2 regions of the Fundidesulfovibrio soli genome follow, and region 1 is predicted to be linked to the other one. Evidence: predicted binding sites of a transcription regulator. Region 1 holds the regulator's gene; the other holds the start of a gene.
The links. The regulator sigma-54, encoded in region 1, starts transcription at its own class of promoters, with help from an activator protein. The targets are predictions, from matches to a motif close to CTGGCACGGNNNNTGCTT.
Positions count from the first base shown of each region.

Region 2: a site for sigma-54 is predicted at 6,504-6,521, ahead of gabT (4-aminobutyrate--2-oxoglutarate transaminase). Genes of this name have one in related genera too.

Region 1 is NZ_JAKZKW010000001.1:319,765-327,242, reverse strand. It holds gene tadA (tRNA adenosine(34) deaminase TadA) at 22-543, opposite strand; gene MLE18_RS01585 (phosphoribosylformylglycinamidine synthase subunit PurQ) at 604-1,416, opposite strand; gene MLE18_RS01580 (CTP synthase) at 1,555-3,189, shown strand; gene MLE18_RS01575 (KdsC family phosphatase) at 3,189-3,731, shown strand; gene rpoN (RNA polymerase factor sigma-54) at 3,847-5,292, shown strand; gene hpf (ribosome hibernation-promoting factor, HPF/YfiA family) at 5,331-5,870, shown strand; gene MLE18_RS01560 (PTS sugar transporter subunit IIA) at 5,870-6,322, shown strand; gene rapZ (RNase adapter RapZ) at 6,420-7,307, shown strand; gene MLE18_RS01550 (PTS sugar transporter subunit IIA) at 7,318-7,478, shown strand, end outside.
Region 2 is NZ_JAKZKW010000024.1:5,220-12,697, reverse strand. It holds gene MLE18_RS15790 (aldehyde ferredoxin oxidoreductase family protein) at 1-382, opposite strand, end outside; gene MLE18_RS15785 (ABC transporter ATP-binding protein) at 391-1,101, opposite strand; gene MLE18_RS15780 (ABC transporter ATP-binding protein) at 1,088-1,813, opposite strand; gene MLE18_RS15775 (branched-chain amino acid ABC transporter permease) at 1,810-2,814, opposite strand; gene MLE18_RS15770 (branched-chain amino acid ABC transporter permease) at 2,824-3,708, opposite strand; gene MLE18_RS15765 (ABC transporter substrate-binding protein) at 3,800-5,044, opposite strand; gene gabT (4-aminobutyrate--2-oxoglutarate transaminase) at 5,109-6,392, opposite strand; gene MLE18_RS15755 (sigma 54-interacting transcriptional regulator) at 6,816-7,478, opposite strand, start outside.

The sequences.
Region 1 (7,478 bases):
TGCTTGGAATTGGAACGAAGCTCAGGCGTTGCGGGCCTTGCGCCGGGCGGCGAAAAAACGCGACAGCGTTGCCCCGCACTCCTGGGCCAGCACGCCCTCCAGCACGGCCGGGCGGTGGTTCGTGAAGGGCAGGGCGGCCCCGTCCAGGTTGGAGACCAGGGCCCCGGCCTTGGGGTCGCGCGCGCCGAAGACCACGCCGTCCAGCCGGGCGTGGATCACCGCGCCCACGCACATCAGGCAGGGCTCCAGGGTCACGGCCAGGATGCAGCCGCCCAGGCGGTAGTTGCCGATGGCTTGGCCGGCCTGTCTGATTGCCAATATTTCAGCGTGGGCCGTGGGGTCGCTCAAGCCGATGGAGGCGTTGCGGGCCTGCGAGAGAATCCGGCCCGTGGCGGTCTCGATCACCAGCGCCCCGACGGGGGCCTCCCCGGCCTTGCCCGCCAGCCAAGCCTGGCGCAGGGCGCGGGCCATCACCGCCCGCCAGGACCGCCAGTCGGTGGGGGGGGTGTTGGCGTCCAGCGCGCGGGTGCGGGGGAAATTCATCGTTTTAGAAGAGCGGGCGCATCCCAGGTGGGATGCGCCCGCATTCGTTGCGGCCTTGGTTCAGGCGTTTTCCTTGATGTGGCGCACGGCGTTCTCCAGGATGGAGATGCCGAGCCTCGGCGCTTCGCCGCGCATCCAACCCGGATGGTTGGTGGGGTGGTTGAAGGCCTCGGGGTGGGGCATGAGCCCCAGGATGCGCCCGGAGGGGTCCGTGAGGCCCGCGATGGCCATGGGCGACCCGTTGGGGTTGGCTGGGTATTCCATGGTGGGCTTGCCCGTGGCCGGATCGGCGTATTGCAGGGCGATGAGGTTCTCGGTGACGATGCGCGAGAAGGTGGCGTTGTCCTCGGGGATGATCATGCCCTCGCCGTGGCGCACCGGAAGATCCAGCTGCTCCAGGCCCTTGGTGAACACGCAGGGGCTGGCCTGGTTGACGCGCACGGTGACCCAGCGGTCCTCGAAGCGGCCGGAGTCGTTATTGGACAGGGTGACCTGGCGCTCGAAGTACTTGCCGTCCAGGGCGGGCAGCAGCCCGAGCTTTACCAGCAGCTGGAAGCCGTTGCAGATGCCCAGGATAAGGCCGCCGTCCTCGAAGAAGGTGCGCAGCTGCCCAAGCAGGGCCTCGCCCGCGGCGGTTTTCGCGTATTTCCAGCGGATGGCCCCGGCCTGGCCGGCGCCGAGGTCGTCGCCGTCGAGAAATCCGCCGGGAAAGATAAGAAAGTTGTAGCCGGGCAGGCTCACCCGCCCGGCCGTGATGTCGGAAAAATAGACGATGTCGGTCTGGTCGGACCCCGACAAATTGGCCGCGTGGGCGGACTCCGCCTCGCAGTTGGTGCCGTATCCGGTGATGACCAGGGTTCTGACTCGGGCCATGAAAGTCGCTCCAGGGGTTTCTTGAAAAAATCGGACCGGTCGCTTAGACGTGTTCGGAGACATTACGTGCCCCCGAGCGAAGCGTCAACCGGGAGGGGGCTTTATACACTTTTGCTATCGGCAAGGAGGCCGGGCTTCATGAAAACCAAGTTTATTTTCGTCACCGGGGGCGTGTTGTCCTCCCTCGGCAAAGGGTTGTGCGCCGCCTCCATCGGCGCGCTGTTGCAGGCGCGCGGCCTGAAGGTGACCATCCAGAAGCTCGATCCTTACATCAACGTGGACCCTGGCACCATGAACCCGTTCCAGCACGGCGAGGTGTACGTCACCGACGACGGCGCCGAGACCGACCTCGACCTGGGCCACTACGAGCGCTACCTCGGCGTGCCCATGAGCCAGAACAACAACTTCACCTCCGGGCGCGTCTACAACACCGTCATCCAGAAGGAGCGCCGCGGCGACTACCTGGGCGGCACCGTGCAGGTGATCCCGCACATCACCGACGAGATCAAGCGCTCCATCCTTGGCGTGGCCCGCGACGAGGACGTGGCCATCATCGAGATCGGCGGCACCGTGGGCGACATCGAGGGCCAGCCCTTCCTGGAGGCCATCCGCCAGCTGCGCTCCGACCTGGGCAAGGACAACGTGCTCTACATCCACCTGACGCTCATCCCCTACCTGCGCGTGGCGGGCGAGCTCAAGACCAAGCCCACCCAGCACAGCGTCAAGGAGCTGCGCTCCATCGGCATCCAACCCGACATCATCATCTGCCGCTCCGAGATCGAGCTGGACTCCTCGCTGAAGTCCAAGATCGCCCAGTTCTGCAACGTGGACGCCGACGCCGTGTTCACCGCCGTGGACGTGAAGAACATCTACGAAGTGCCCCTGAAGCTCTACGCCGAAGGCGTGGACCAGAAGATCGCCATCCTGCTGCGCCTGCCCGCCAAGAACGCCGAGCTGCGCCCCTGGGAGGAGCTGACCCACGCCCTGGCCAACCCCAAGGGCGAGGTGTCCATCGGCATCGTGGGCAAGTATGTGGACCTCAAGGAGGCCTACAAGAGCCTGCACGAGGCCCTGATCCACGGCGGTGTGGCCAACAACTGCCGCGCCAACCTGGTCTACGTGAACTCAGAGGAGATCACCCAGGAGAACGTGGTGGAGCGCCTGGGCGAGCTGGACGCTGTGCTCGTGCCCGGCGGCTTCGGATCGCGCGGGGTGGAGGGCAAGATCATCGCCATCCGCTACGCCCGCGAGAACAAGGTGCCCTTCTTCGGCATCTGCCTTGGCATGCAGCTGGCCTGCATCGAGTTCGCGCGCAACGTCCTGGGGCTCACGGAGGCCAACTCCGAGGAGTTCAACCGCTTGAACCCCGACCCCATCATCTACCTGATGCGCGAGTGGTACGACTTCCGCACCAAGAAGCTGGAGCGCCGCGACGCCGACTCCGAGATGGGCGGCACCATGCGCCTGGGGGCCTACCCCTGCGTGGTCAAGCCCGAGACCAAGGCCATGGAGGCCTACGGCAAGCCCCAGATCGAGGAGCGCCACCGCCACCGCTACGAGTTCAACAAGGCCTACTACGCGCGCATGGAGGAGAAGGGCATGGTCTTCTCCGGCCTGTCGCCCGACGAATCCCTGGTGGAAATGGTGGAGCTGCCCGAGCATCCGTGGTTCCTGGGCTGCCAGTTCCATCCCGAGTTCCACTCCAGCCCCATGAAGCCGCATCCGCTCTTCAGGGAATTCATCCGCGCGGCCAAGGCCCGCCGCAAAGCTTGATGAGGAGGCGCGCCCGGCCCGGCTTGACGAGCCGGGCGCTCCGCCTTGCCAGGGACGCGCGCATCCTGGTCCTGGATGTGGACGGGGTGCTCACCGACAACGGGGTGCTCTACGACGCGGACGGCCTCGTGCTGAAGCGCTTCAGCGTGCTCGACGGCCTGGGCATCAAGCTCTTGCAGCATGCGGGCGTTGAAGTTGCTGTGATCAGCGGCCTGGACAACGCCCAGGCCCGCCGCCGCCTCAAGGAGCTCGGAGTGGCCGAATTCAACGGCGGCCACAGGCGCAAGCTCCCCATCCTGGAGGATATGCTGCGCGTCCGAGGACTTGAGTTCCGCCATGTGGCCTACATGGGCGACGACCTGCTGGACCTGCCGGTCATGGCCAAGGTGGGCCTGCCCATGGCTCCGGCCGATGCCCAGCCCGAGGCCCTGCGCCGGGCGGCCTGGATATCGCGCAGGCCCGGCGGGGGCGGCGCGGTGCGCGAGGCGGTGCGCCTGCTGCTGACCGCCAGGGGCGCGAACCTGACCCCGCAGGAGGATTGATCCCCAGGACATCTTGCGTGAAGCCAGGAATTAGTGCATAAGCAGCCTTCGCGGCGGATATTCGGCATTTTTCTTGCTAGCCGTCATATTCCGTACCGAGGAGGAAACCCGGCCGATGGCCCTGGAGCTCAGACAGCAACTCAAACTCTCTCAGCAGCTGGTGATGACCCCCCAGCTGCAGCAGGCTATCAAGCTGTTGCAGTTGTCCCGACTGGAACTGATGGAGACCGTGCAGCAGGAGCTGCTCGAGAACCCGCTGCTGGAAGAGGTGCTTGTCGAGGATGAGCGTCCCGCCCCGACCATAGCCGAGGATTCCCATTCCCCCGACGCCACCACCGATGAAGGCGCCATGCAGCGCGAGCTGCTCAAGACCGCCGAGTGGGACGACTACATCGGCGACTTCGCCTCCACCTCCCGCCAGGCCACGGTGCGCGAGTACGAGGCCCCGGAAGAGGGCTTCTCCTTCGAGGCCAGGCTGACCTCCAAGACCTCCCTTGAGGGGCACCTCTCCTGGCAGATCAATCTTTCCGAATTCACCCAGCAGGAGCGGGCCGTGGCCGACGCCATCGTCGGCAATCTGGATCATATGGGCTATTTCCGCTCCTCCCTTGAGGAGATCGCCCAGGAGACCGGCGCGGACGAGCCCCTGGTGGAATCCGTGCTCCACAAGCTGCAGCGCTTCGACCCCGTGGGCGTTGCTGCCCGCACCCCGCAGGAGTGCCTGCTGGTGCAGCTGGAGGTCTATGGCTACACGGACCCCATCCTGCTCGAGATCGTGAGCGACCACCTCGAAGACCTGGAGAAGAAGCGCTACAAGCCCCTGGCCAAGAAGTTCAAGCTGAGCCTGGAGGATATCAGGCAATACCTCGATATCATTCAATCGCTGGACCCAATGCCCGGCTCGCACTTCAGCTCTTCCGAGCCGGTGTACGTGAACCCGGACGCCTTCGTGTACAAGTACGGGGACGACTTCATCATCGTGCTCAACGAAGATGGGTTGCCCAAGCTCCAACTGTCTCCCTACTACATGGAGGACATGAGCCGCGGCAGCGGCGCCTCGGGCTCCGACAAGGACTACCTCCAGGACAAGATGCGCTCCGCCCAGTGGCTGATGAAGAGCCTCTATCAACGCCAGCGGACCCTGTTCAAGGTGCTGGAGAGTATCGTTAAATTTCAGAGAGGCTTTTTCGAGCACGGCGTGACCAAGCTCAAACCCTTGATCCTCAAGGACGTGGCCGACGACATCGGCATGCACGAGTCCACCGTGAGCCGCATCACCACGAGCAAGTACGTAGCCACTCCGCACGGGATCTACGAACTCAAATTCTTCTTCAACTCCTCACTGGAACTCGACGACGGCACCTCCGTCGGCTCCGAGTCGGTCAAGGCGCTCATCAAGCAGCTCATCGCCACCGAGGACTCCAAGAAGACCATCAGCGACGAGCAGATCGCCGAGATTCTCAAACAGAAGTTGCAAGTCAACATCGCACGCCGTACTGTGGCAAAGTACAGAATGGCCATGGGGATCGAATCGTCGTCCAAACGCAAGGAAATTCTCTAAAACCCCGCATCCCCATGCGGTAAGACCTTGGAGGCTCTATGAACATCGCATTCCACTTCAAGAATTTTGAACCTTCTCCCGGCCTGCGCGAATACGCCAGCAAGCGTTTCGAGAAGCTTTCCAAATACATGAGCAACGCCGACAACGCCGAGATGGTCGTCACCCTGATGGTCGAGAAGACCCGCCAGATCATCGACGTGTTGCTGGACGCCGACGTCATGCACATCTCCGCCCATGAGCGCTCCGACGACATGTACTCCACCGTGGACCTCATCACCGACAAGCTCGAAGCGCAGATCCGCAAGATGCGCGAGAAGATGAAGGACCGCCGCAAGCAGCCCGAGGCCCCCGTGACCATGGGCGTGGTCAGCTTCGACGAAGCGGGCAAGGTCAACGCCATCGAGGAGTCCGATAAGTACAACCCCAAGCCCATGAGCGTTGACGAGGCCGCCGAGCAGGTCACCGCCATGAAGTTCGAGTTCCTGGTGTTCCAGAACGCCGACACGGACCGCATCAACGTGATCTACAAGCGCAAGAACGGCGACTTCGGCCTGATCGACCCTGGAGTATCCAACTGATGCGCCTGGGCGAGTACCTCCGCAAGGACTTCGTGCTCGACAGCCTCGCAGCCGACAGCAAGCCCGACGTGCTCGCCGAGCTCGTGGCCCCGGTGGCGCAGGCCTTCCCGGACATCGACGCGCAGAAGGCCCTGCGGGTCCTGCTGGACCGCGAGAGCCTGGGCACCACCGGAATAGGCGACGCTGTGGCCATCCCCCACGGTAAGATGGACTCCCTCAAGGAGATCGTCATCGTGGCCGGACGCAGCAACGGCGGGGTCGACTTCGAAGCCCTGGATCACAAGCCCTGCCGCATCTTCTTCCTGGTGCTGGCGCCCGAACACGTTGCGGGAATGCATCTGCGCATCCTGGCGCAGATTTCGCGCCTGCTCTCGGACGAGAGCTTCCGGGGGGCATTCCTCGACGCCCCGGACAGGGAGAGCCTCTGGCGGGTGCTCACCAGCCACGCCTGATAAGCGTCATGTACTTGCGCCGGTAATCTGCTACTGTCCGTCCCCGCCGCGCCCCGAGCGCGGCGGGGACTTCCACATTCACAAGGAGCGTGCCGCTATGGACTCCGGCGCGAACAGGCTTTCCGTGGTGGTTATCACCGGGCTGTCCGGGTCTGGAAAATCCACCGCCATCAACGTTTTCGAAGACATGGGCTACTTCTGCGTGGACGGCCTGCCCGCCATGCTCATACCCAAGCTCGTCACCCTCTTCGATGAACAGTCCGCGCACCGCTACCGGGGCCTTGCCCTGGGCATGGACGTGCGCCAGGCGGATTTCGACTCCGACTGGCTGGACGCCCTCGAAACCCTCAAGGCTTCCGGCAACCCGCCGCAGATCATCTTCACCGAGGCCTCCACTCGGGAGATCATGCGCCGCTACGCCACCACCCGCCGCCCGCATCCCTTCGAGTCCGAAGGCTACGGGCTGGGCGAGGCCGTGGAGGAGGAACGCCGCCGCATGGCAACCCTGCGGGAGGCAGCCGACCTGGTGATGGACACCACCGACTTCTCCATCCACGACCTGCGCCGCCAGCTCCACGAAAAATGGATGTTCCTGGAGGGCAAGGGGCCGGACATGAAGGTGCACATCATGAGCTTCGGGTTTAAATACGGCCTCCCAACCGAATCCGACCTGCTCTTCGACCTGCGCTTCCTGCCCAACCCCTATTTCGAGCCCTCGCTCAAGGAGATGTCCGGCAAGGATGCCCCCGTGGCCGACTACGTGCTCAAATCCGAGGAGGGCAGCCTCTTCCTGCCCAAGTTCCTCGACTTCCTCTCCGGCTTGATCCCCCTCTACGCCAAGGAAGGCCGCTACCGGCTGACCATCGCCCTGGGCTGCACCGGCGGCAGGCACCGCTCCGTGGCCACGGCCGAGGCCCTCTTTGACACATTGCGGAAGGAGGGATACACCGTCTCCCTGGAACACCGGCATATCGAAAAAGGCTGACAGACCAACGATGAGCGATACTTCTACCGTCCCCGCCGCCGTAGGCGTGGTCATCGTGACCCACACCGACTACGGGCAGAAACTCCTGGCCGCGGCGGAAATGATCCTGGGGCAACAGCAGCACGTGCGCACCGTGAGCGTGGAGGTCGGCGTGGACACCACGCAGACCGT
Region 2 (7,478 bases), on a different contig from region 1:
CGCCGGGGTGGATGGTCAGGGCCAGGGGCGCGTCCGCCGCGCCCTCGATGACGACGGCGTCGAACCCGGCGGAGTCCACGGCCTCGGGCGCCCTGCCTCCGGAGTAGGACTCGGCGTAGAAGCCCGTCTGGGGCGACTTGGTGAACACCCCGTAGCGGCTGGCGCCCCAGGCCGCGCCGCCGCAGAAGGGCCCCGCCGCGAAGATGAGCCTGTTCTCCGAGCCCAGGGGGTCGGCCCCGGCCGGGTTGCGGGTGAGCAGGAGCCAGGTGGCCAGGCCCTTGCCGCCCAGGTAGGCCTCGTACACTTCATCGGGGACGCTCTCGATGCTGAAGCTGCGCGAAGTGGCGTCAACCACCAGGATTTTGCCGTGGAAGCCGTGCATACGGTCCTCTACATGCCCAGGTAGGCGGATTTGATGTGCTTGTTGTCGATCAGCTCGGCGGCCGGGCCCTCCAGGGCCACGCGGCCGTGCTCCAGCACGTAGCCCCGGTCGGAGAGGCTGAGCGAGTGGTGCACGTCCTGCTCCACCAGGAGCACCGTGGTGCCGGTGTCGGCGATCTTGCGCAGGGTATCGAAGATGGACTTGACCAGGATGGGCGCAAGGCCCAGCGAGGGCTCGTCCAGCATGAGCAGGCCGGGCAGGGCCATGAGCCCGCGCCCGATGGCCACCATCTGCTGCTCGCCGCCGGAGAGGGTCATGGCCATCTGGTCGCGGCGCTCCAGGAGTCTGGGCAGCAGTTCGTAGACCTGGCGCAGGGTCTTGTCCTTCACCTTGAAGGCGCGCTTGATGTAGGCCCCGATCTCCAGGTTGTCGGCCACGCTCATGAGCGAGAAGAGCCTGCGGCCCTCGGGCACATGCACCAGGCCGCTCTCCACGATGGTCTCGGGGGGCTGGTTCTCGATGCGCTGGCCCTTGAAGGTGATGGTGCCCGAACGCACGGGCATCAGCCCGGAGATGGTCTTGAGCAGGGTGGACTTGCCCGCGCCGTTGCCGCCGATGATGGACACCACCTCGCCCTCGTTCACCGTGAGGGAGAGCCCGTTTATCACCTGGACGTCGCCGTAGAAGACGTCGATGTTATCCACGCTAAGCAGCGCCATATTCACTCCCCAGGTAGGCCTTGATCACGTTCTCGTCCTTGGTGACGTCCTCGGGCTTGCCCTCGGCGATCTTCTCGCCGAACTGGATCACCACCACCCGGTCGGAAAGGGCCATGACCGCGCGCATGATGTGCTCGATGACGAACACGGTGACGCCCCTGTCGCGCAGGCCCTTGATGATGGCGATCATGTCGTCCACCTCGGTGGGGCGCAGCCCGGCCATGACCTCGTCGAGCAGCAGGAGCTCGGGGTCGGTGGCCAGGGCCTTGGCGATCTCCAAGCGCTTGCGGTCGGCGATGGTCAGGTTGCTGGCCAGTTGGTCCTTGCGGTGGTCGAGCTGGAGCGTTTCAAGCACCTCCAGGGCCTTGTCGCGGGCCTTGGAGGTGGAGCCCGTGCGCAGGAACGCGCCCACCATCACGTTGTAGAGCACCGTCTTGGAGCCGAAGGGCTTCACGATCTGGAAGGTGCGGGCCAGGCCCAGGGCGCACAGGTCCCAGGGGTTCTTCCCGGCGATGGACTCGCCCTTGAAGCGGATGTCGCCCACCGAGGGGGGGAACACCCCGGCCACGCAGTTGAACAGGGTGGACTTGCCCGCCCCGTTGGGGCCGATGAGCCCCAGGATCTCGCCCTTGGCGATGTGCAGGTCCAGGTCGTGGATGGCGGTGAGGCCGCCGAAGTGCTTGGTCAGGTCCTTGATTTCCAGGATGTTCATTGCGCGCCTCCCTGCCTCGTGATCCTGGAGGCGAACTTGTCGTAGATTCTGGCCAGAGGGGCGGTGAGGCCCTTGGGCTGGTAGAGCATCACCAGGATCAGGATCGTGCCGAAGATGACGAGGTGCAGGCCCGGCAGCTGGGAGCCCAGGTAGATGCGGGTGAACTCGTTCAGGGGCCTCAGCGCCAGCGCGCCGATGACCGGCCCGGCGATGGTGCCGCGCCCGCCGATGAGGGCGATGAAGGCGATCTCGAAGGAGAGGTCCAGCCCCAGGAGGCCCTTGGGGTAGAAGTAGAGCATCAGCTGGGCGTAGAAGGTGCCCGCCAGGGCCGTGAGGAAGCAGCTCATGGCCATGGCCACCAGCTTGTAGCGCGCCACGTTGATGCCCAGGGCCTGGGCGGCCTCGGGCTCCTCGCCGCCGGCGGCCAGGTAGTAGCCCATGCGCGAGCGGGAGATGAACCAGGTCAGCGCCAGCACCAAGAGGAGCATGACCAGGATGATGTAGTAGTAGGGCTCCTTGTGCATGAACTGGTAGTTCCAGAAGGAGTCGCCCTTGAGCGGGATGAGCAGGCCGCGCGGGCCGTTCAGCTTGAGGGGCCCGATGGAGTCGATGTTCTCGATCATCACCCGGAAGCCTTCGGCGAAGGCGATGGTGCACAGCGCGAAGTAGGCCCCGCGCATGCGGAAGGTCGGCTTGCCGATGAGCACGCCCACCAGGGCCGCCAGCACGCCGCCCGCCAGCATGCCGATCCAGGGCGAGATGCCGTACTGGTTGGACAGGATGGTGGAGGTGTAGGCCCCGATGCCCACGAACACGGCGTGGCCCATGGGCAGCACGCCCGCGAAGCCGCCCACCAGGTTCCAGGCCGTGGTCAGATAGGCGTAGAAGAAGAGCAGAATGAGGATCTGCAGATACGTCGGGCTCTTGATGACCAGGGGCAGTGCGAAACTCACCGCCAAGCCCAGTCCGAGCAGCGTCATGTCGAGTTGTTTCCGGCTCACGTGCGCCTCCTACCAGTCCTGTTTTTTCCCGAAGAAGCCGGAAGGTTTGACGAAGAGGATCACCAGGAACACGGCGTAGATGATCGCCTCGGTCCAGGTGGAGGGCATGAACTGCGAGAACACCGACTCGATCAGGCCGATGATCACGCCGCCGAGCATGGCCCCGTGGATGCTTCCCAGGCCGCCCAGGACCACGATGATGAAGGCCCTGATGTCGAAGACCACGCCCACCGAGGGGTAGACGTAGTAGAAGGGCATGATCACGCAGCCCGCGATGCCCGCGATGGCCGTGCCGATGCCGAAGGCCAGGTTGTAGATGCGGTACTGGTCGATGCCCATGAGGTTGGCGGCCTCGCGGTCCAGGCTGGTGGCCTGCAGGGCCTTGCCCGTGCGCGTCTTGACCATGAACAGCCACAGGCCCACGGCCGTGGCCACGGAGACCACGAAGCCAGAAAGTTTGGGGATGGAGACGATGAATTCGCCCATCGAGAAGGATGTGCCGGTGATGGATGTCTTCACGGTGCGGTACTCCGCGCCGAAGAGCATCAGGGCCAGGTTGTCCAGCACGTACCATACGCCCGTGGTGACGATGATGACCGTGAGCGGTTCGCGCACCTGCTGCTCGGCCTTGAACACAGGCTTGATGAGCAGGTTCTGCATGTAATAGCCGAAAAAGAAGAGCAGCGGCGGAACCACCAGCAGGGAGAGATAGGGGTGGATGCCCGTGAGCTTGATCAGCCAGTAGGCCGTGAACATGCCCACCATCAGGAGCGACCCGTGGGCGAAGTTCACCACTTTCATCACCCCGAAGATCAGGGTGAGCCCCAGGGCCGTCAGACCGTACATGGCCCCCATCATGGTGCCGTTGATCACCGCCTGTATCACCGCGGTCATGCGTCGTCTCCGGTGTTTGTGCGCCTCCCCGGGCCCGCGCGGCGGACGGGCCCGGACCCGGGGAGGGCTGTGGCAGAAGCGGGGTCAGCGTTTATTTGTTGGCCGGGAAGACAGGCGTGTACCCGGCGCGGCGGGCGCCCTTGGGCCATACGGTCACGCGGTCGAGCTGGCCGTTCACTTCGGCGACCTGCACGATGACGATGCCCGCGTTCTTGTTCTGGCCGGATTCGTCGAACTCGATGCTGTCGTAGGAAGCGATCATGGCCGGGCCGGTGGACAGCTTGGTGGCGGCCAGGGCGGCGCGGACCTTCTCGGGATCGGTGGAGGCGGCGCGCTCCAGGGCGTCGGCGATCACGTACATGGCCACGTAGGCGTCAACGGACTCGCCGGTCAGGTCGTAGCCGTACTTGGCCTTGAAGGCGGCGTTGGTTTCCTTGGCGCCGGGCTTGTTCACGTCGGTGTTCCATTCGACTTCATCGAACATGAACAGGGCGTTCTTGCCGGCGTTCTCAAGGAACTTGGGGTCGGCGTGGCCGCCGCCGCTGGCCACGGTGACCTTGGGCTTCACCTTCATCTCGGCCATGGTGTTGGTGATCAGGATGGCGTCGGCCGCGTTGGAGACGAGCATCACCACGTCGGGGTTGGCGCTCTTGAGCTTGGTGACCACGGGGGTCAGGTCGGAGGCGGTGGAGGGGTAGGGCTCGTCGAGCACCAGCTCGTAGCCGTCCTTCTTGGCCAGGGCGCGCCACTTCTCGGCGAAGCCGGTGCCCCAGTCGCCGTTCTCGAAGACCAGGGCCATGGTCTTGAGCTTCACGCCGGTCTCGTCCTGCATGTCCTTGAGGAAGCGGAACTGGTCGCGCACCCACCAGGAGTCCTTGGCGGCGATGCGGAACACGTACTTGAAGCCGCGCTCGGTGATGGTGTCGCGCACGGCCACGGGCACCACGAAGGGGACGCCGTAGCGCTCGGCCACCTGGGTGGCGGGGTAGGTGACGGCGGAGTTCCAGCAGCCGGTCATGAGCTGCACCTTCTCGGTGTTGATCAGGCGCTCGGTCTCGGTGACGCCGACGGTCGGGTCGGACTTGGAGTCGGCGTAGATAAGCTCCAGCTTGGCGCCGCCCAGGCTCTTGATGCCGCCGTTCTTGTTGATCTCCTCCACGGCCATCTCGCGGGCCTGCTTGCCCTGGACGCCGACGGAGGCCGAGGGGCCGGAGAGGGGCTCCACGTTGCCGATCTTGATGGTTTTCTGTGCGAACGCCGGGCCGGAAAGGCCGGCGGTCAGCAGGCCGATGGCGGCCAGTCCGAGAAGCCGTTTGCCGATGGAGGCGTAGCTCATGCCTTACTCCCTGAGTTGACGGTTGTCGCGCTGCGGGGGGTCCCCGGTCCTCGTGCGTTATGCGTTACAGCGTGCCCTTGGCGAGTTCGCTGAAACCTTCCTCAAGTATGGCAAGGCCGCGTTCGAGCTGCTCGTCGGTGATCACCAGCGGCATGAGCGTGCGGATGACGTTGCCGTGGGTGCCGCAGGAGAGCAGCAGGAGGCCCCTGTCCACGCAGTACTTCACCAGGGCCTTGGCCTGGGTGGTGGCCGGGGCCTTGGTCTCGCGGTCGGTCACCAGTTCGAGGGCGCGCATGGGGCCGAGGCCGCGCTCCTCGCCGATGATCTCGTACTTCTGCATCCAGGAGGCGAAGCGGGCCTGGAGCTTCTCGCCCAGGGCGCGGCCGCGCTCCAGGAGCTTGTCCTCCTCGAAGGCCTCGATGACGGCCAGGGCCGACGCGCAGGAGAGGGGGTTGCCGCCGTAGGTGCCGCCGGTGCCGCCCACCTGGGGCGCGTCCACGATCTCCCTGCGGCCCACCACGCCGGAGATGGGCATGCCGCCGCCCAGGCTCTTGGCCACGCTGGTCATGTCGGCGGCCACGTTGTGGTGGGTCATGGCGAAGTACTCGCCGGTGCGGCCGAAACCCGTCTGCACTTCGTCGGCCACGAAGACGATGCCGTTGTCGCGGCAGATGGCGGCCAGCTTCTGGAAATAGAGGCTGGGGGGCGAGACGAACCCGCCCTCGCCGAGCACCGGCTCCACCACGAGGGCGGCCACGCTCTCGGCGGCGGCGTGGCCGATGAAGAAGTCCTTGAGGAGGTCGGCGCAGGCGGCGTTGCAGGTCTTGCGGTCGAGGCCGATGGGGCAGCGGTAGCAGTAGGCGTAAGGCATGCGGTACACTTCGGGGGCGAAGGGGCCGAAGCCGAACTTGTAGGGCTTGACCTTGCTGGTCATGCTCATGGTCAGCAGGGTGCGGCCGTGGAAGCCGCCCTCGAACACGACGACGCCCTGGCGCTTGGTGTGGCACCGCGCGATCTTGACGGTGTTCTCCACGGCCTCGGCGCCGGAGTTGGCGAACAGGGCCATCTTCTCGAAGTCGCCCGGGGCCAGCTCGCAGAGCTTCTTGGCCAGCTTGATGTAGGGCTCGTACATGACGATGTGGAAACAGGTGTGGATGAACTTCTCGGCCTGCTCCTTGATGGCGGCCACAACCTTGGGGTGGCAGTGCCCCACGTTGACCACGCCGATGCCCCCGGCGAAGTCGATCAGTTCACGGCCGTCAATGTCGGTGATCATGGCCCCGTTGGCGGAGGCGGCGATGTAGCGGCTCGCGTTGAACGGGCCCTTGGGCACGTAGCGGTCGCGCATTTCGAGAAGTTCTTGGACGGACGAAGTTGAGTGTCCCACGGGCATCCCTCATGGCAGGAGGTTATCGGAATGGGCCAGTGCCGCACCTTTTCACGAAAAGGTAAAAAAGTTGAGCAAGAAGCAGGCCAGCGCGGGATGTATTGGTAAGTCTTTTTATTTCAGTATATTAGCAGACAGGCCTGCGTTACTCCGGCAGCGTATTGATTCATAAGGGAATCACATTTTTCACGAACACATGTAATAACAGCGTGTTACATTCGATTCATAATAGAATCACACCTGTATTCACAAAATTCGGAAAAAACAGCAATGCAAGGAGCAAAAGGCGAAAACAGAGTCTGAGGCGGTGATGCGTTGAGCAGGAAAAACGAACCGTTGTCTGGCCTGTGAAGCCGATTCCAGGAAATATTGCGCCTGTTTCGTTTATGAAACCAGGTCTTGATTCATTTGTGAATCAGAAAGCCTGATCCCGTACTTGGCAAGTTTGCGCACCACGGTGGACTGGCTCACGCCCAGGCACGCGGCCATCTCGCGCGTGGTCCTGCAGCGGGCCGCGGCGTGCTTGAGCGCCAGGACGCTGGCCTGGTCCGTGCTCGCCACAAGGCCGCGCGGGGCTCCCAGGGCCGGGGCCACGCCCAGGGCCTCTTCGATGGCCTCCGTGATGTCGTCCCCTTCGCTCATCACGAAGGCCTTCTGGATGATGCCCACCAGTTCGCGCACGTTGCCGGGGAAGTCGTGGGACTCCAGCAGGCGGATGGCCCTGGGCGATATCCGTTTGCTCTTGCTGTAGCGCGTGTTGCACCCGGCCAGGTAGAACTCGGCCAGGCCGAAGATGTCCTCGCGGCGCTCGCGCAGGGGCGCTATGCGCACGATGAAGGTGTTCAGGCGGAAGAAGAGGTCCTTGCGGAAGCGTTTCTGCTCCACCAGCCGCTCCAGGTCGCAGTTGGTGGCGGCCACCACGCCGCAGACAACCTTCTTGGAGAGCGACCCGCCCAGGCGGCGCAGTTCGTAGTCGTCGAGGTATTTGAGCAGCTTGGCCTGCACCGAGAGCGGGATGTCGCCCACCTCGTCCAGAAAGAGGGTGCC